3 regions of the Micromonospora citrea genome follow, and region 1 is predicted to be linked to each of the others. Evidence: riboswitches for the same ligand, from Rfam matches in the RefSeq annotation. Region 1 holds a riboswitch; each other region holds the start of a gene.

Region 1 (5,976 bases):
CCGTCCAGCCCCCGGCCGTAGGCGTAGCCGCCCCAGACGGCGTACACCTCGGCGAGGTCGGCGTCGCTGCGCCAGTTGCGGGCGTCGATCAGCGGCAGCAGCCCGGCCCCGTACGCGCCCGGCTTGGAGCCGAAGACGCGGGCGGTGGCCCGCCGCTCGTCGCCGTGCTCGGCGAGGTCGGCGGCGACGTGGGCGCGGACGTAGTTCTCCTCGGCGGGCTCGTCGAGGGCCGCCACCAGCCGCACCGCGTCGTCGATGAGCGCGACCACGTGCGGGAAGGCGTCGCGGAAGAAGCCGGAGATGCGTACGGTCACGTCGACGCGGGGCCGGCCCAGCTCCGCCGTCGGCACCACCTCGACGCCGGTGACCCGCCGGGACCGGTCGTCCCAGGTGGGGCGGCAGCCGAGCAGGGCGAGGACCTCGGCGACGTCGTCGCCCTGGGTGCGCATGGCGCTGGTGCCCCAGACGGTGAGCCCGACCGAGCGCGGGTACCCGCCGGTGTCGGCCAGGTGCCGGGCGAGCAGCGAGTCGGCCAGGGCGACCCCGACGTCCCAGGCGTTGCGGCTGGGGATGGCCTTCGGGTCGACGGAGTAGAAGTTCCGGCCGGTGGGGAGCACGTTGACCAGGCCCCGGGTGGGCGAGCCGGACGGTCCGGGCGGCACGAACCGCCCGTCGAGCGCGCCCACCACCCGGTCGATCTCGTCGGTCGTGCGGTCGAGCCGGGGCACCAGCTCGGTGGCGGCGAAGCGGAGGACGGCGGCGGCGTCGGGCACGGCCCGGCCGGCGACCTCCTCGACCACCGCGTCGACGGCGTCGGCGTCCCAGCCGAGGGTCTCCATGCCGACGACGAGCCGGCGCGCGAGGCCCTCGATCAGGTCGACGGCGTCGGCGGCGGTGCCGGCCGGCCCGTCGACGGTGTCGGTCAGCGCCTCGGGCAGCGCCAGCCGTCGCCCCGGTTCGGCGAGCAGCGCCTGCTCGTCCAGCCCGTACGCGGCGGCGAGGGCCTGCCGCAGGCCGGGCAGGGCGCGGGCGCCGCCCCAGACCTGCGGGGCGCGCAGCACGGCGAGCACGAGGTTGACCCGGGGCTCGCCGGTGGGCGCGGCGGCGAGGACGTGCAGTCCGTCGCGGATCTGCACGTCCTTGACCTCGCACAGGTAGCCGTCGAGGTGCAGCACGAAGTCGTCGAAGTCGTCGGCGGCGGGCATGTCCTCGGTGTGCAGGTCGTGGTGCAGCTCGGCGGCGCGCACCAGGTCCCAGATCTGGGCCCGCACGGTGGGCACCTTGGCCGGGTCGAGCGCCTGCACGGTGGCGTACTCGTCGAGGAGCTGCTCCAGCTTCGCCAGGTCGCCGTACGTCTCGGCGCGGGCCATCGGCGGCACCAGGTGGTCGACGACGACGGCGTGCGCGCGGCGCTTGGCCTGGGTGCCCTCGCCGGGGTCGTTGACGATGAACGGGTAGACCAGCGGCAGGTCGCCGAGGACGGCGTCCGGGGCGCAGTCGGCGGCCAGCCCGAGGCCCTTGCCGGGCAGCCACTCCAGGGTGCCGTGCTTGCCCAGGTGCACCACGGCGTCCGCGCCGAACCCGCCGTCGGCGGCGGGTGCGGCCAGCCAGCGGTACGCGGCCAGGTAGTGGTGGCTCGGCGGCAGGTCGGGGTCGTGGTAGATGGCGATCGGGTTCTCGCCGAAGCCGCGCGGCGGCTGGATCAGCAGCACCACGTTGCCGAAGCGCAGCCCGGCGAGCACGATGTCGCCGCCGTCGGTGTAGAGCCCGCCGGGCGGCTCCCCCCAGTGGGCGAGCATCCGCTCCCGCAGCTCCTCGGGCGCCTGCGCGAACCAGCGCCGGTACGTCTCCCCCGGCACCCGCGCCTCGGCGGCGGCGAGCTGTTCCGGGGTGAGCCACTCGACGTCGTGTCCCCCGGCGGCGATGAGGGCGTGGATGAGCGCGTCCCCGTCGTCGGGCGCCGGGGCGTCGCCGAGGTCGTAGCCGGCCTCGGCCAGGGCGGCGAGCAGCCGGACCGCCGAGGCCGGGGTGTCCAGGCCGACGGCGTTGCCGACCCGGGAGTGCTTCGTCGGATACGAGCTGAGCACGACGGCGAGCCGCTTCTCGGCGTTGGGCACGTGCCGCAGCCGGGCGTGCCGCACGGCGATGCCGGCGACCCGGGCGGCCCGCTCCGGGTCGGCGGCGTAGCTGGAGAGACCGTCGGCGTCGATCTTCTTGAACGAGAACGGCACGGTGACGATCCGGCCGTCGAACTCGGGGATCGCCACCTGCATGGCGGCGTCCAGCGGGGACAGCCCGGCGTCGCTGTCGGCCCACTGCTCGCGGGTGCTGGTGAGGCAGAGCGCCTGGATCACCGGCACGTCGAGGGCGGCGAGGGCGCCCACGTCCCAGGCGTCCTCGTCGCCGCCGCCCGAGGCGTCGGCGGCGACCGTGCCGCCGGCGGCGAGCACGGTGACCAGCAGCGCGTCGCAGCGGGCGAAGAGCCCCAGCGGTCCCGCGCCGGTGGTCAGGCCGCGCAGCGAGCCACAGTAGATCGGCAGCGGGTCGCCGCCGGCCGCGTCGACGGCGTCGGCGAGGGCGTCGACGAAGCCGGTGTTCCCGGCGAGGGCGTGGGCCCGGTAGAAGACGATGCCGACCGTCGGCCGGTCCGGGCGCGCCGGGCGGTCGCCGTGGATGCCGTACGTGGGGGTGGGCGCGGGCGGGGCGAACCCCTCGCCGGTGAGCAGCACCGTGTCGGAGAGGAAGCGGGCGAGCTGCGCGAGGTTCTCCGGCCCGCCCTCGACCAGGTAGGCCAGGGACTCGGTGGCGACCCCGGAGGCCACGGTGGAGGCCGCCATCAGCTCCGCGTCCGGCACGGCCTCGCCGCCGAGCACGACCGTCGGCACGCCGGAGGCGAGCACCGCCGCCAGCCCGTCCGGCCACGCCTGCCGGCCGCCGAGCAGGCGTACGACGGCGAGGTCGACGCCGTCGAGCAGCGCGGGCACGGCGTCGGCGGCGACCCGGGCGGGGTTGGCCAGCCGGTAGTCGGCGCCGCTGGCGCGGGCGGCGAGCAGGTCGGTGTCGGCGGTGGAGAGCAGCAGGATGCGCACGGACGGCTCCGGAGAGTGACGCCCGGGTCGGCGCGGGGACGACCGGGGCGAGGCGAGGGGTGGGCGCGGTTCAGCGGTGCCGGCGGGCCGGGAAACGGCTCAGCGGCGGGCCGGCGGGGTGGCGCGGCCCGGTGCGGGCGTCAGGAACGGGCGACGCGGCGGCCGGCGGCGGCTGCGGGGCGACGGGTGCTCGCCGGCGCGCTGGCGCGGCCGGGCACGGTGCGACGATGATCGTCGATGGCGGAGACGCGGTGCGTCATCGGGTCCTCCTCGGGTGTCCACGCCCTGGGGTCACTCCCGACGGCCGAAGTATCCTGGCTCCCGGATCGACGCTCACCCCCGGTCTTCCAACCGCACACGCACGGCCGTGACTCACGAGGGGGGATCACTCCCCGGTGACAGTGGCGGGACCGCGCCGGAATCGCACCGGCTTCCTTCACTGCCGTCAGGCCGCGAATGCTGCCACACCCCCGGGCCGCCGGTCAACGTCACCCCATCCGGCCACGACGAGGCGGCGACCGATCGAGCGCCGACGATCGGCCATTCGGTGGGACGCCTTTCCACGATGTCGTCGGTCGATTGCCTGACGATTCGCGACGGCCCGGTTCCGTGGCCCGGGAAAGGCGTCCCGACCAGCCGGGGATCGGGCCGCCCGCCGCCCGGCCCGGTCGGCTCGTCGGGACCGGTCCGCCCTTCCCACCAGGCGTGGCGCGACGCTCAGCCGACGACCGCGCGTCGCCGCCGGGACACCGCGACATTTACGGCGGACGGTGTCGCCGCTCACCGCTCGGCGAGGCCCGATTCGTAGCCGGCGATCACCAGTTGCGCCCGGTCGCGGGCGGCCAGCTTCGTCATCAACCGGCCGATGTGCGTCTTGACCGTGCCCCGGCTGAGGTGCAGGTGCTGCTCGATCTCGGCGTTGGACAGCCCACGGGTGATCAACGTCAACACGTCCCGCTCCCTCGGGGTCACCCCGTCGAGCCGGTTCGGGGCCCGCCGCGCCGCCGGCATCCGGGCGAACTCGGCGATGAGGCGGCGGGTGACGCTCGGCGCCAGCAGCGCCTCGCCCGCGGCGACCACCCTGATCGCGTCGAGCAGCCGTACGGGTGGGGTGTCCTTGAGTAGGAAGCCGCTCGCCCCCGCGCGCAGCGCCCGGTACACGTACTCGTCGAGGTCGAACGTGGTGAGGACGAGCACCCGGGGCGCGTCCGGCAGCGCGGTGACCGCAGCGGTGGCGGTGATGCCGTCCAGCTCCGGCATCCGGATGTCCATCAGCACCACGTCGGGCGAGTGCGTCCCGGCGAACGTGACCGCCTCGCGTCCGGTGCCCGCCTCGGCCACCACCGTCATGCCGGGTGTGGCGTCGACCAGTAGGCGGAGGGTGCCGCGCAACAGCGCCTCGTCGTCGGCCAGGAGCACGCGTACCGGCTCACTCATCGGACACCGTCGGGGTGAACGGCAGCCGGGCACGGACGGCGAAGCCGCGACCGGGCTCGGTGCCGGCGGTCAGGGTGCCGCCGTGCATCGCCGCCCGCTCGCGCATCCCCCGCAGGCCGTGCCCGGGCGGCCCCGCGGCGCGTACCCTCGGCGCGTCGTCGACGACGGCGACCACCAGCTCCCCCGCCTCGGTGGCGACCGTCAGCCGGCAGCGGGCCGGGCCGGCGTGGCGCAGCACGTTGGTGAGCGCCTCCTGCGCGATGCGGTACGCCGAGGCCCGCACGGCCGCCGGCACCCGCGACAGGTCGGCCGCCCGGTCGACGTCCACGCCGACCCCGGCGGCGCGGACGTCCTCGACCAGCCGGTCGAGCTCGGTGAAGCTCGGCGCGGTGTCGGCCGGGTCGCGCAGGGCGCCGAGCACGACCCGGACGTCGTCGAGCGCCGCCCGGCTGACCCGCTCGATCGCCGCCAGCGCGGCCCGCCCCTGCCCCGGATGGCTCTCCGCGAGGTGGTTGGCGACCGCGGCCTTCATCGCGATCAGGCTGAGACTGTGCCCGACCACGTCGTGGATGTCGCGGGCGATGCGCAGCCGCTCCTCGGCCACCGCCCGATCGGCACGCAGCTCGGCGACCTGGGCGGCGTGCCGTCGCCGGGCGCGTACCGCGCGGGCCAGCGCCCACGATCCGGCGAGGACGGTCGCGGCGTAGAGCAGGACCGGCGCGGGGGTGGCGGTGAACGACTCCTGCCCAGAGGGGGTGGGGACGACCGGCAGCCCGGGGACCGTGGCGCCGACGACCGCCCCGGCGGTGACGGCCGCGAGTGCCCCGACGAGCGCCGGCACGGCCCGCCGGGCGGGGGCGGACAGGGCGACCGGCCACAGCGCGTACGCGATCGCGAACACCACGGCCTCACCGGCGGTCCCGACGGCGGCCGCCACCGAGCCGGCGATCGCCACGACGACGAGCACCGGCACCGGCCGGCGCCGGCGCAGGGCCAGCGGAGACCCGCACAGCAGGGCCAGGCCCACGGCGAGCGGCGCGGGCGTCCGGACCGCCGTCAGGAGCACGAGGGCCACCCCCACCAGCGCGTCGAGCGCCGTCAGCCGCCGCGGCCCGAGCCGTCCCCAGGTGACCACCGGGACACCGTATCCACGGACGGCGGCGCCGGGCATCGGACCACGGTCCGATGCCCGCTCCCGACCGCGGTCCGATGTGCGGGGACGCCCCGGCGGCCGAGACTCCGATCATGATCACGCGACTTCTCGTCCTGGCCGGCACGGTGGCGCTCGCCGCCGCGCCGACCCCGGCACCGCCGGTCGGCCCTCCGACCGGGATCGACGCCGCCGCCGTCGACGCCCTCGTCAAGGAGTACCGCGAGGAGACCGGCCTGCCCGGCGTCGCGGTCGCCGTCACCCGGGCGACCGAGGTCGTGCACGCCGCCGGGTACGGCC
Region 2 (5,976 bases), 2.0 Mb from region 1:
ACGCGGCCCACCCGGTCCGCCGATCTCGCGCCGGTGGCCGCCGAGCCTGACGCCACCCCGACCCGATCAGCCGCCGCGCCACCCGCCATCCACCGGGGCCGGTGGACGGCGCGCCGGCCTCGGCGGCTCGATCCGGTCCGCCGGACGCCGGACGGCGGACGGCACGCCGGCACGCCGGCCTCGGCGGCACGCCGGCCTCGACGGCGGCCTCGGCGGCGGCCCGGACGCCTCACCCGCCCGCCCGGAACTTCGGGGTGACCACCGACAGTCCCAGGGCGGCGGGCAACGGCGCGACGCCCGGACCGCCGGCCCGCACCCAGGCGGCGATGTCGTCGACCACCGAGTCGTGCAGGACCAGACCGAACCAGACCGGCCGGGCGCCGGCGCGCCGCGCGGCCGGCGCGGGGTGCACGACGACCAGGTTGGACTGCGCGCAGAGGTCGAGGCAGACGCTGACCCGTACCCGATGAGGCGCCCGCAGCGCGGCGCGCAGCCGCCGCAGTTGCGCGTCGTGGTCGACGGCGGGGTGCTTGCGGGCGCTGCCGCAGCAGCAGTCCCGACACACGGTGACCAGGCAGCCAGGTGCGGCGGTCATGGACGGCTCCTCGGTCCCCGGTCGCGCGGGCGGCACGTGCCGGTCACGACGCGGGCGGGTGGAAGGTGATGGCGGGCCGCCCGGTGGTCGGGTGCGTCGCGACGTCGGCGCGGACGCCGTACACGTCGGCGAGCAGCGCCGGGGTGAGCACCTCGACGGGCGGGCCTGCGACGACGACCCGCCCGGCGGCCAGGACGACCACCGTGTCGCAGAACATGGCGGCGAGGTTGAGGTCGTGCAGCGCCGCCAGGGTGGTGACCCCGGACCGGCGAACCAGGTGCAGCAGGTGCAACTGGTGACCGATGTCGAGGTGGTTGGTGGGCTCGTCGAGCAGCAGCAGGAACGGTTGCTGGGCGAGCGCGCGGGCCAACTGGACCCGCTGCCGTTCGCCGCCGGAGAGGGTGTGCCAGCGGCGGTCGGCGTACCCGTCGAGGTCCACCCGGGCCAGCGCGTCGGCCGCGGCGGCACGGTCGGCGTCGCTGTCCGACCACCGCGAGCGGCGGTGCGGGATGCGGCCGAGCAGCACCACCTCGCGGACGGTGAGGTCCAGGTCGGTGTCGGCGTGCTGGGCGAGCAGCGCGGCGCGCCGGGCCAGCGTGGCCCGGGGCAGGGCGGCGACGTCTTCGCCACCGACGGTGACCCGCCCGCCGTCGGGCGCGGTGAGTCGGGCGACGATCCGCAGCAGGGTGGTCTTGCCGCAGCCGTTGGGGCCGAGCAGCCCGACGAGGCTGCCGGGCGGCGCCGCGCAGGTGACGTCGTCGAGGATCCGCCGGGCCGCGACGGACCAGGACACCTCGGTCACGGTGAGCATCAGTCGCCCACCTTCCGGCGGCGCAGCAGCACCACGAAGGCGGGCACCCCGAGCAGCGCCGTGAGCACCCCGACCGGAAGTTCCCGGGGCGCGAACAGGGTCCGCGCGGCGGTGTCCACCCAGATCAGGAAGATCGCGCCGGCGAGGACGACGACGGGCAGCAGGCGCCGGTGGTCGGCGCCGGTGAGGAACCGGGCGGCGTGCGGCAGGATCAGCCCCACGAAACCCACCGCGCCGCTGACGGCGACCAGCGCCGCGGTAAGCAGCGCGGTGGCGACCAGCAGCAGCCACCGGACCCGAGCGACGGGCACGCCGAGGGTGGCCGCCGCGTCCTCACCGAAGGCGAAGGCGTTGAGCGCGCGGGCGTACGCCGCCACCAGGGTGAGCACGGCGGCCAGGACCGGCGCCGCCCAGGCCAGGGCGGCCCAGTCGACGCGGGCCAGCGAGCCGGAGAGCCAGAAGGTGATGCTCTGGGTGGCGTGCGGGTTCGCGACCCAGATGATGACGAACGACGTCGCCGCCCCGCAGAGCTGCGCGACGGCGACCCCGGCCAGCACCACCCGGGTGGGCGCCAGCGCGGCTCGCCGCCCGGCCACCAGGGCCACGACCGCGAACGCTGCCAGCGCTCCGCTGAAGGCCCCCCCGGTGAGCGCTGCGACCCCGCCGCCGACGCCCAGGACGAGGACCGTGACCGCGCCGAGCGACGCGCCGGAGGAGACCCCGAGCAGGTACGGGTCGGCCAGCGGGTTGCGGGTGACGGTCTGCATCACCGCGCCGACGGCCGCCAGTCCGGCCCCGACGACGCCGGCGCCGAGCACCCGGGGCAGGCGCAGCCGCCAGACGATGTGTTCGCGCAGGGGTGGCACATCGGCGTGGGCCAGGCCCAGGCGGTCGGTCACCACCGCCCAGACCGTCGACACGGGGATGTCGGCCGGCCCGAGGGCGACGGCCACGCTGATCGACCCCACCAGGCCCGCCAGCAACGTGACCAGCAGCGCGACAGTGCCGGCGGGATGGCTGGACCGGGGCGCGGCCGTACGGCGCGCGCCGGCGACACGGCGGACCACGGTGGTCAGCGGCCCGCTCCGCCGGGCAGCCGCGTCACTCCCGCGGCGAGGGCCTCGGCGCCGAGCACCGCCCGCACCCCGGCGGTGGTGGACGAGAACGGGATGGCGACGAACCGCTGGCCGGCCACCGCGGGCAGGTGCCGGAGAGTCGCGTGCCGGGCCAGGAACGCCCTCTTCGCGGCGGCCGGGTCCCAGGTCGCGTCGACCAGCACGATGACGTCGGGGTCGCGTTCCACGACGCTCTCCCAGCCGGTGTCGGCCCAACCGCCGGAGAGGTCGCCGAACGCGTTGTCGACCCCGACCGCTGACATGATCATGTTGGGGCCGCCGCAGCAGGCGCCCACGCTCGGCGCGTCGGTGCCGGCGTCCCACCAGAGCACGGACAGGTCCCGCGCTCCGCCAAGGCCGGCGGCAGCGGCGGCGATCCGCGCCCGGTGGTCGGCGATGAGCTGCTCGGCCCGCTCGGGCACCCCGAAGACGGCCGCGACGTCGCGGATCTCGGCGAACACGTCCTCGATCGTCAGCTTTCCCGGCCGGTGCTGCGTCGGACACCCGGCGGGTGAGAGGTACGTGCCGATGCCGAGCCCGGCCAGCGCGGCGCGGTCACCGACGCCCTCGTCGCCGAAGGCGCTCTGGAACGAGGCGTAGACGAAGTCCGGCTCCGCCTCCAGCAGCTTCTCCTTCGCCGGGTACGTCCCGGACAGCACCGGCACCGAGGCGTACGCGGCGGCGTACTCGGGCAGGATCGCGTCGTCCAGGTACGCCGTGCCGGCCATGCGGTCGGCCAGCCCGAGCGCCAGCATGATCTCGGTGGCGGGCTGGTTCAGGGTGACCGCCCGTCGGGGCGGTGCGGCGACGGCGATCGGCGTACCACAGTTGGTCAGGGCGACCTCTGCGGCGGACACTCCGGGCGTCGTGGTGGGATCGCCCGTGGCACAGCCGCCGAGCATGACGAGCAGGACGGACAGTGGCGCGGCAACGCGCCGGGACAGGGTGGACCGCACAGCGCGCACGCGCATCGGGACCGCCTTCCAGCACCTCGTGGACGGGTCATCGCAGTGCCGTGGCCGGTCTCCTGGCTGACGGGAGGTGCGTCCGTGGCCGGCCTTCCCAGGCGTTGAACGCCCAGTGACCTCTGACGACGAGGGCCGCGAACTTCCCGATCACAGTGGCGAGGGCCGCACCGGTCTTCCACCGGCTTCCCGAACACCACGGCAACGTCACCCTAGCCCGCACCCGGCCCGGACGCCACGGTGACGAATGCCATGCGCGAGCCGCCGTCCATTGTGGACACTGTCCGGATGCTGCGCTGCGGCGAGGCGCCAGGACCGACCCGACCGAACAGACGGGCGTCTGCCAGGCGCACCGGCGCGACGGCGGCGGGTGGCGGACAGCCGACAGGTGGCGGACAGCCGACAGGTGGCGGGGGGCCGTTCAGGTTCCCGGGGGCGGAAGGTCGACGACCCGGGTTGCCCAGCGAGCCATCAGGGCCGGGTCGTGCGTGATGAGCAGGACTCCGGCGCCGTGCTCGCGCTGGTAGTCGGTGATGACGGCGGCGAGGTGGGCCTGGGTGGAGGCGTCGAGCATGGCGGTGGCCTCGTCGCAGAGCAGGTACGCCGGCCGGTGCACGAGCGCCCGGGCGAGGCAGGCCCGTTGCAGCTGTCCGTCGCTGACGGCGTGCGGGCGACGGGCGAGCAGGTCCGGGGTGAGGCCGACGAGGTCGGCCAGCTCCGCCGCCCGGGCCCGCGCCTGCTCCGCCGGCACACCGGTGGCGCGGAGCGGTTCGGCGACGATGTCGGCGAGGCTGAGCCGTGGGTCGGTGGCGGCCCGGGGAGACTGGAACAGGATCGCCACCCGGGTGCGGACGGCGGCCGGCAGCCGGTGACGGACGCCGGCGACCCGGTGGCCGTCGAGGGAGACGTGCCCCGCGTCGGGGGCGTGCAGCAGGGCGAGGACCCGGGCCAGGGTCGACTTTCCGCTGCCCGAGGGCCCGTGCAGCCCGACCGTCTCCCCGGGATCGACGCGCAGGTCGACGCGGTCGAGGACGCGCTGCCGGCCGTAGGAGACGGTGACCTCGTGGGCGGCGAGGGCGGCGACGGTCGTGCTCGGCACGGTGCGCGCATCGCAGGTCGTCCTCGGTGCGGTGGCCGTACCGCCGGTGGTGCCCGGCGCGACGTCCACGCCGTCGGTGGTGGTCATGCCGGCACCCCGATCGGCAGCGGGTGGTGGCAGGCGACGTGCTCCGGGCCGTCCGTGCCCGGGGCGGGCGGCGTACGGCAGATGTCGGTGGCGCGGTCGCAGCGCGGTGCGAAGGCGCAGCCGGCGGGCAGGTCGGTGAGCATCGGCGGGTGCCCCGGCACGGGACGGAACGCCCGCTCCGGCAGCGCGTCGAGCAGGCCTGCGGTGTAGGGGTGCGCGGGCGCGTCGAACAGCGCCCCGGTGGGCCGCCGCTCCACGATCCGGCTGGCGTACATCACGGCGACGGTGTCGGCGACCCGGCGGGCGGCGGCCAGGTCGTGGGTGATGAGCAGGACGGCGGAGCCGGCGTCGCAGCGGCGTCGCAGCAGGTCGAGGGTGTGGTCGACCAAGGGCCGGTCGAGGCCGGTGGTGGGCTCGTCGGCGAGCAGCAGCGGTGGGTCGGGGGCGAGCGCCAGGGCGGTGGCGAGGCGCTGCGCCATGCCACCGGACAGCTCGTGGGGGTAGCGGTCGAGGTCGGCGGGGTCGAGGCCGACGTCGGCGGCGAGCCGCTCGGCGGCAGCGGGCGCGTCCCGCCGGGCGTGCCCGTGGGCGCGCAGGGTCTCCACCAGCAGCCGCCGGCCGGTGCGTACGGGGGTCAGCGCGGTGGCGGGACTCTGCGGCACCAGCCCGACGGCGCGACCGCGCACGGCGCGGGCGAGCCGACGCTCCGTGCAGCCGGCGAGGTCGATCTGCTCCCCGCCGGGCGGGGACAGTCGGGCGTGACCCGAGACGGTGGCGTTGCCGGGGAGCAGGCCGAGCAGGGCGTGGGCGAGCACCGACTTGCCGCAGCCGGACTCCCCCACCACGGCCAGGAGTTCGCCCGGGCGGACGGTCAGGCGCAGGTCGGTGACGGCGTGCACCACGGCGTCGCGCAGTTGGAAGCGGACGGTCAGCCCGTCGACGTCCAGCAGTGCGGGACGCGGGTCGACGGCGGCGCGGTCGGCTCCGTCGGCGGCCCCGGCGGCGTCGGCGGGCCCAGCGGCGTCGGCGGGCCCAGCGGCGTCGGCGGGCCCGGCCGTGAGGCCGTCGGCGGCGCCACCGGCGGGTCCGGCAGCGGCGACGGTGCCGTCGGCGGCACCGGCAGCGACGGCGCGCCCGGCAGCGACGGTGGTGGCGCGGTGGTCGCGGGTGGTGGTCACAGGTTCAGCTCCGCTCGTACGCGCGGGTCGAGGCGGTCGCGCCACCGGCCGGTGAGGACGGCCAGGGCCAGGGTGACGACGACGAGGAGCAGGCCGGGGACGAGGCTGGCCCACCAGGCGCCGGTG
Region 3 (5,976 bases), 2.4 Mb from region 1:
GCACGGGGCCGGCGGGGCGGAGTTCACCGCCGAGCGGCTGCTCGTGGTCACCGGCCGCCGGGCCCACCTGGACGAGCTGGGCCTGGACAGCGTCGGATCGGACGCCGGCCAGCGGTACCTGGCCGTCGACGACCGGATGCGCGTCACCGAGGGGATCTGGGCGGTCGGCGACGTCACCGGCGAGGGCGCGTTCACCCACGTCGCCATGTACCAGGCGGGGATCGTCGTCGCCGACGTGCTCGACCACGTCCGGCGCGCCGACAGCGGGCCGGACGCCAGCGGCACCGCCCGCGTCACGGGCGGCGCGGCCGGCGCGGTCAGCGCGTCGGGTACCACCGGGTCGGGCGGGTCCGCCGGCGCGGTGCCGCGCGCCGACTACCGGGCGTTGCCCCGGGTCACGTTCACCGACCCCGAGGTCGGCGCGGTCGGCCTCACCGAGCGGCAGGCCCGCGAGCGGGGCGTCAACGTGCAGGTCGGCCTGGCCGAGCTGCCGTCGTCGGCGCGGGGCTGGATCCACCGCAGCGGCAACGAGGGCTTCGTCAAGCTGGTCGCCGACGCCGACCAGGGCGTGCTGATCGGCGCGACGTCGGTCGGACCGGCCGGTGGCGAGGTGCTCTCCGGGCTGGTGGTGGCGGTGCACGCGGCCGTGCCGCTCAGCCGGCTCCGGCACATGATCTACGCGTACCCGACGTTCCACCGGGCGATCGAGGACGCCCTGCGCAACCTCCGCTAGACCGCCGCGCCGTGCCGGCCGGCCCCGGCCGCGAACCGGGCCGCCCCGACCGCCGCGTCGGCGGCCAGCGAGTCCATCCCGTACGCCAGCTCCGTCGCCAGCGCCACCGGCTCCGGCTGGCCCGCGCCGGCCAGCACGGCGGCCCGGTCGTTGCGCAGACAGGTCTGCGGGTGCCGGGCGATCTCGGCCGCCAGCCGCTCGGCCGCCGCCCGCGCCTCGCCCGGCGCGACCAGCCGGTTCACCAGCCCCATGGCGTACGCCTCCTCGGCCGGCACCGGCCGGCCGGTCAGGATCAGGTCCATCGCCCGGCTCTCGCCGATCAGCCGGGGCAGCCGGACCGTCCCCCCGTCGATCAGCGGCACCCCCCAGCGCCGGCAGAACACCCCGAGCACCGCGTCGGACTCGGCGACCCGCAGGTCGCACCAGAGCGCCAGCTCCAACCCGCCCGCCACCGCGTGACCCGAGATCGCGGCGATCACCGGCTTGCCGAGCGCCATCCGGGTCGGACCCATCGGGCCGTCCCCCTCCGGCTCCACCCGGTTGCCGCTCGGCGTGCCGATGGCCTTCAGGTCGGCCCCGGCGCAGAACGTGCCGCCCGCGCCCCAGAGCACGGCCACCGCCGCGCCGGCGTCCGCCTCGAAGGCACGGAACGCGTCGGCCAGCGCCCGGGCCGTCGGCCCGTCGACCGCGTTGCGCGCCGCCGGCCGGTCCAGGATCACCGTGGTCACCGGCCCGTCGCGTTCGACCCGTACGCCCATCGGGACAGCATGCCCCCGGCGGTGTCGGCGGCGCCAGGGCCCTCAGCTCACCGGGCGCGTGGCCCATTCCGCCGGGGCGCGTCGCGTTCCTCGGGGGTGGAACTGCCCCGGACCAGGGTCGCGCCCAGCGCCGCGCCGACCACACAGGCCACCCCGAGCGCCTGCGACCAGGCCAGCAGTTCGCCCAGCAGGACCAGCCCGACCAGCGCGCCGATCGCCGGCTCCAGGCTGAGCAGGACCGCGAAGACCCGGGCCGGCATACGGCGCAGCGCGGCCAGCTCCGCCGAGTACGGCAGCACCGACGACAGCAGGGCCACCGCGACGCCCAGCGCGAGGGTCCACGGATCGAGCAGCGCCGCGCCGCCGTCCGCGACCCCGAACGGCAGCACCGCCAGCGCGGCGACGGCCATCCCCAGCGCGAGGCCCCGGCTGCCCGGTACCTGGGCGCTGACCGCCTTGCCGAGCAGCACGTACCCGGCCCAGCCGACCGCGACGGCGGCGCAGAGCAGCAGCCCCACCCCGTCCAGCCCGGCACCGCCCAGCCCGCTGATCAGCAGCACCCCGCCGCCCGCCAGGGCCGCCCACGCCACGTCGGCGGCGCGGCGGCTGCCGGCGAGCGAGACCAGCAGCGGCCCCGCGAAGCCGATGGTGACGGCGACGCCGAGCGGCACGCGTTGCAGGGCCGCGTAGAAGGAGAGGTTCATCAGCGCCAGGCTGAGCCCGAACGCACCGACCAGGCCGGCGGCGCGCCAGCCCAGCCGCAGCCCGGGCCGGGCCACGAGCAGCAGGATCAGCGCGGCGAAGCCGAGCCGCAGCGTGGTCGTTCCGCCGGCACTGGTGCTGCCGAAGAGCTGTTTGGCGACGGCCGCCCCGACCTGGGTGGAGAGCATGCCCAGCAGCATCAGCAGCGGCGGAGGCACGGCCCGGGGTCGGCCGAGGGCGACGGTCAGGCGGGCAGCCGGGTGCCCGGCCGGCAGGGGGCGGGAGGCGAGCGCGTACACCCGGACCACGGTGCTCGGCGACGGCGCGCGCCGCGACCGGATTTCCACGCCGACCCGGCGATCGCTGCCGGTGGGTTCTGGCTCGCCGGCTGTCGGCGGCGCCGGTCCGGTGCGCCCCGGCCGTCGGTGGTGCGCGGCGGGTCCCGCTACCATGCCGGGCGGCACGATCATGTGAGGTGCCCCGCGCGAGCGGGGAGAATCGGGAAGCCGGTGCGAATCCGGCACGGGCCCGCCGCGGTGACCGGGGAGCCACCGTCCACGCGCGAGAGCGCAGCCACTGGCCCGACGGGCTGGGAAGGCGGACGGCCAGGCGTCGATCCGGGAGTCCGAAGACCGGCCTCGCGTCAGGTGCCCACGCCCGGGGCGTGGGCCGAGCGCAGCGGGAGCCTGCCTTGGATCTCTACGACGTCATCCACCTCCGCCGGGACGTACGCGCCCAGTTCACCGGGGCGCCCGTGCCCGAGGAGACGCTGCACCGGGTGCTCGCGGCGGCACACGCCGCGCCGAGCGTCGGCTACTCCCAGCCCTGGGACTTCATCGTCGTCCGTGACCCGGAACTGCGGCGCCGGTTCCACGAGCACGTGCACACCGAGCGGGCCACGTTCGCCGCCACGCTGGACGGGGAGGCCGCCGAACGGTTCGCCCGCATCAAGATCGACGGCGTGCTGGAGTCGACCCTCTCGGTGGTGGTCACCTACGACCCGGCCCGGGGTGGCCCCGCCGTGCTCGGTCGGCACGCCATCGCCGACACCGGGCTCTACTCCGCCTGCCTCGCCATCCAGAACCTCTGGCTGGCCGCGACCGCCGAAGGGCTGGGCGTCGGCTGGGTGTCGTTCTACCGGGAGCCGTGGCTGGCCGACCTGCTCGGCATCCCCGACGGCGTCCGGCCGGTGGCGTGGCTCTGCGTCGGCCCGGTCACCCACTTCGAGCGCGTACCCGACCTGGCCCGGCACGGCTGGCGGCAGAAGCGCCCGCTGGCCGAGGCGATCCACCACGACCGCTGGACCCGACCGACCCTCTGACACCCCCGCGCCCCGCACCGCGCCGTCGGGCGGGTGGCGGCGCGATTCCCGGAAACAGTGGCCTCCGGGACGTACGGACGTACCCGGGCCACTGTTCCGGGAAGTTGTCCGGATCCTGGGTTCGCTTCGCGTGGGTGTTGGCGGTGTCCAGTTTTCGAGCGGGCGGTGCACCGGGCGGCCGGCTACGGGCGGCGCGGTCGCGGTTCGAATCGTCAGCGCCCGCTGTCCCATCGTCTGTGGAGGGTCGGCGAGGTTGTCGCTGTCCAGCGGCCGCCGGACGGTACGGGACCACGCCGGTGGCTGGCAGGGGCCGGACGTGCGTGGCCGGCCGCCCCGTGGCCAGCGCGCCGGGTAGATCGTCCCGCCGTCGCGACGAACCGCTGCGTGCCGTGGTTCGCGAGAACTGGTCACGTCCGAGTATGTGGTCCTGTCTATTGAGGATTGTTCTGAATTGATCCTGACGAGGTAGCGATCCGTTGACTGATCGGCTTGAATCGGGCGGCGCGGCTGTACGCGCTGGACCTACGCGCGGGGGAGGATCGGTCGATGGCGAACGAGCAGCCCACCGCCGGCCGGGCGCCTGATCCACAGGCCGTCGGGTCAGCGGCCGAGTTCGTGGCCCAGATGCGCGCGCTACGTCAGTGGTCCGGACTGACCATCCGGCAGGTTTCGAGGAAGGCGCGGGAAGCCGGCGACGTGCTGCCGCACAGCACGCTGAACACGGCGTTGGGCCGAGCCACCCTGCCGAGAGAGGAGCTGGTCGCGGCTTTCGTCCGGGCCTGCGGCGGTGACCAGGAAACGGTGGACGGCTGGATCACGGTGCGCAAGAGGCTTGCCGCAGCCATGGCGGGCCAACCCGAGCCGGTCGCCGCCACTGACGCCGCGGGCAAGGCTGCCGCCGGCTCATCCGTCGACGAGCCGAGGGTTCGCCCGCCGTGGGGACTACTCGACGAGGTACCTCCCTTACCGGACGAACTCTCGCAGGTGCTTGGCTGGGAACGCGGCGGCGGGGAGCGGCTGGAGGCGGCGACCGGCGGCGACCCGGACCTCATTGGTGCCGCGAGGCTGACCGCCGAGCCGGTTGACGGCACGTCAACCGGCGTCGAGCCAACTGCCGTCGAAACACCCACCAGCGAGCCGCACCGGGACGCCGCCGAGCCGGGTTCGTCTACCGCGAGCGAGCGCCCGGGGACAGACTCGACCCACAGACCCGACCCGACGGAGGCGCGGCCCGAGCCGGCCGGGGGCAGGTCGGCCCCGAGCGTGGACAAGCCGGTCCGCCTCCCCACCTATTCGGAAGGGCCGCTGGCGACGGCCGTGAAGAACCGGCGCGACGCCACCTGGTCGGGACTGCACCGCAAGCCGACCGCAACTGCCGAGCCGCTGGGTCTGCGGGATTTTGTGCCGCCACTGGCCTTCCGGGCCGGCTGGCCGAGGCGCATCCTCGGCATGCTCGTCGCCGTGCTGGTCCTGGTGGCCGCCGGCGTGGCCGTCCGGACACTTCGCGAATCCAACAGGGGTGACGGTCCGGCGGACGTGCGCGCTGAGCAGACGGTCGGGCCCGGCGCCGAGGAACACCTGCCGTCGGAAGATGCCGGCGTGAAGACATCCAGCCCCAGCCCCAGCCCTCGGCCGAGCAGCGCCGCGCCGGCGCCCACGAGCACCGCGCCGAGTCCGCCCAGGGTGTCGCCGACGAGGGCGGCCACCGCGCTGCCCGCGCCCGGAAAGTACCGCATGATGCCAGCGGCCACCGCCGGGAAGTCGTTCTGCGTGGGCGTGGGTCCGGAGCCCGGGAACGACCGGCCGGAGGTGGCCGTCCTCGTTCCCTGTGCCGAGGCCCAGCCCGCCACCAGCGAGCTGCGGAAGGTCGCAGCGAACACCTACCAGATCTACTGGGCGCACCCGTCCGGGGGCGGCGGATGCCTGCAGGTCGACCCCGATCCGAACGGCGAACCATCGACCGCCGACGGGGTGCTGCTGGCGCCGCGCCGCTACTGCAGCCGCCCGGACCAGCGGTTCATCCTCGAACCGGTCCAGACGAACGCGGGCCGGGGCTACCGGCTGCATGCCGCGACCGCGCCGAAGATGTGCATCGGCCCGATCGACGGGGGCCGGACCGCGGGTACCGCCGTGGCCCAGGTGCCGTGCTTCAACGACGACGTGCAGGTGTTCCTCTTCAAACCGTAGCCCTCCGCGGTCGAAGCCCTCGGCCCGGCGGCCCGCATCCAGGTCCGACGCGCGGACGGCGTCGACGGTGTGCACGCCCACTCCGTACTCCTGATCTCCGAAGGCTTCGCCCGGTCGGTCCGGGCCGCGCGCGTGCCGTTCTCCAGGTGCTTGCGTACTACTTCCTGCTGCCCGTCTTCTTCCCGGTCCTGCTGCCGGTCGCCTTCTTCGTGGTACGCCCGCCGTCGCCTGCGTCCGCGTTCTGCTCGCGGAGCTTGCGGGTGCGTTCCTTCACG

Evidence for each region. Region 1 has a riboswitch for cobalamin ahead of cobN (cobaltochelatase subunit CobN). Riboswitches for the same ligand answer to the same signal wherever they lie in the genome.
Region 2: another riboswitch for cobalamin. It lies ahead of GA0070606_RS13035 (ABC transporter substrate-binding protein); the one in region 1 lies ahead of cobN (cobaltochelatase subunit CobN).
Region 3: another riboswitch for cobalamin. It lies ahead of bluB (5,6-dimethylbenzimidazole synthase); the one in region 1 lies ahead of cobN (cobaltochelatase subunit CobN).

Annotation. Positions count from the first base shown of each region.
Region 1 covers NZ_FMHZ01000002.1:893,402-899,377, forward strand. Annotated here, with positions in the region: gene cobN (cobaltochelatase subunit CobN) at 1-3,089, opposite strand, end outside; cobalamin riboswitch at 3,397-3,526, opposite strand; gene GA0070606_RS04320 (response regulator) at 3,870-4,526, opposite strand; gene GA0070606_RS04325 (sensor histidine kinase) at 4,519-5,661, opposite strand; gene GA0070606_RS04330 (serine hydrolase domain-containing protein) at 5,772-5,976, shown strand, end outside.
Region 2 covers NZ_FMHZ01000002.1:2,846,410-2,852,385, forward strand. Annotated here, with positions in the region: partial or broken gene GA0070606_RS33275 (response regulator transcription factor) at 1-50, shown strand, start outside; gene GA0070606_RS13020 (hypothetical protein) at 230-595, opposite strand; gene GA0070606_RS13025 (ABC transporter ATP-binding protein) at 639-1,406, opposite strand; gene GA0070606_RS13030 (FecCD family ABC transporter permease) at 1,406-2,473, opposite strand; gene GA0070606_RS13035 (ABC transporter substrate-binding protein) at 2,479-3,492, opposite strand; cobalamin riboswitch at 3,522-3,702, opposite strand; gene GA0070606_RS13040 (ABC transporter ATP-binding protein) at 3,908-4,672, opposite strand; gene GA0070606_RS13045 (ABC transporter ATP-binding protein) at 4,669-5,850, opposite strand; gene GA0070606_RS13050 (ABC transporter permease) at 5,847-5,976, opposite strand, start outside.
Region 3 covers NZ_FMHZ01000002.1:3,255,080-3,261,055, reverse strand. Annotated here, with positions in the region: gene GA0070606_RS14940 (dihydrolipoyl dehydrogenase family protein) at 1-733, shown strand, start outside; gene GA0070606_RS14935 (crotonase/enoyl-CoA hydratase family protein) at 730-1,491, opposite strand; gene GA0070606_RS14930 (EamA family transporter) at 1,539-2,492, opposite strand; cobalamin riboswitch at 2,655-2,848, shown strand; gene bluB (5,6-dimethylbenzimidazole synthase) at 2,885-3,514, shown strand; gene GA0070606_RS14920 (helix-turn-helix domain-containing protein) at 4,061-5,701, shown strand; gene GA0070606_RS14915 (hypothetical protein) at 5,859-5,976, opposite strand, start outside.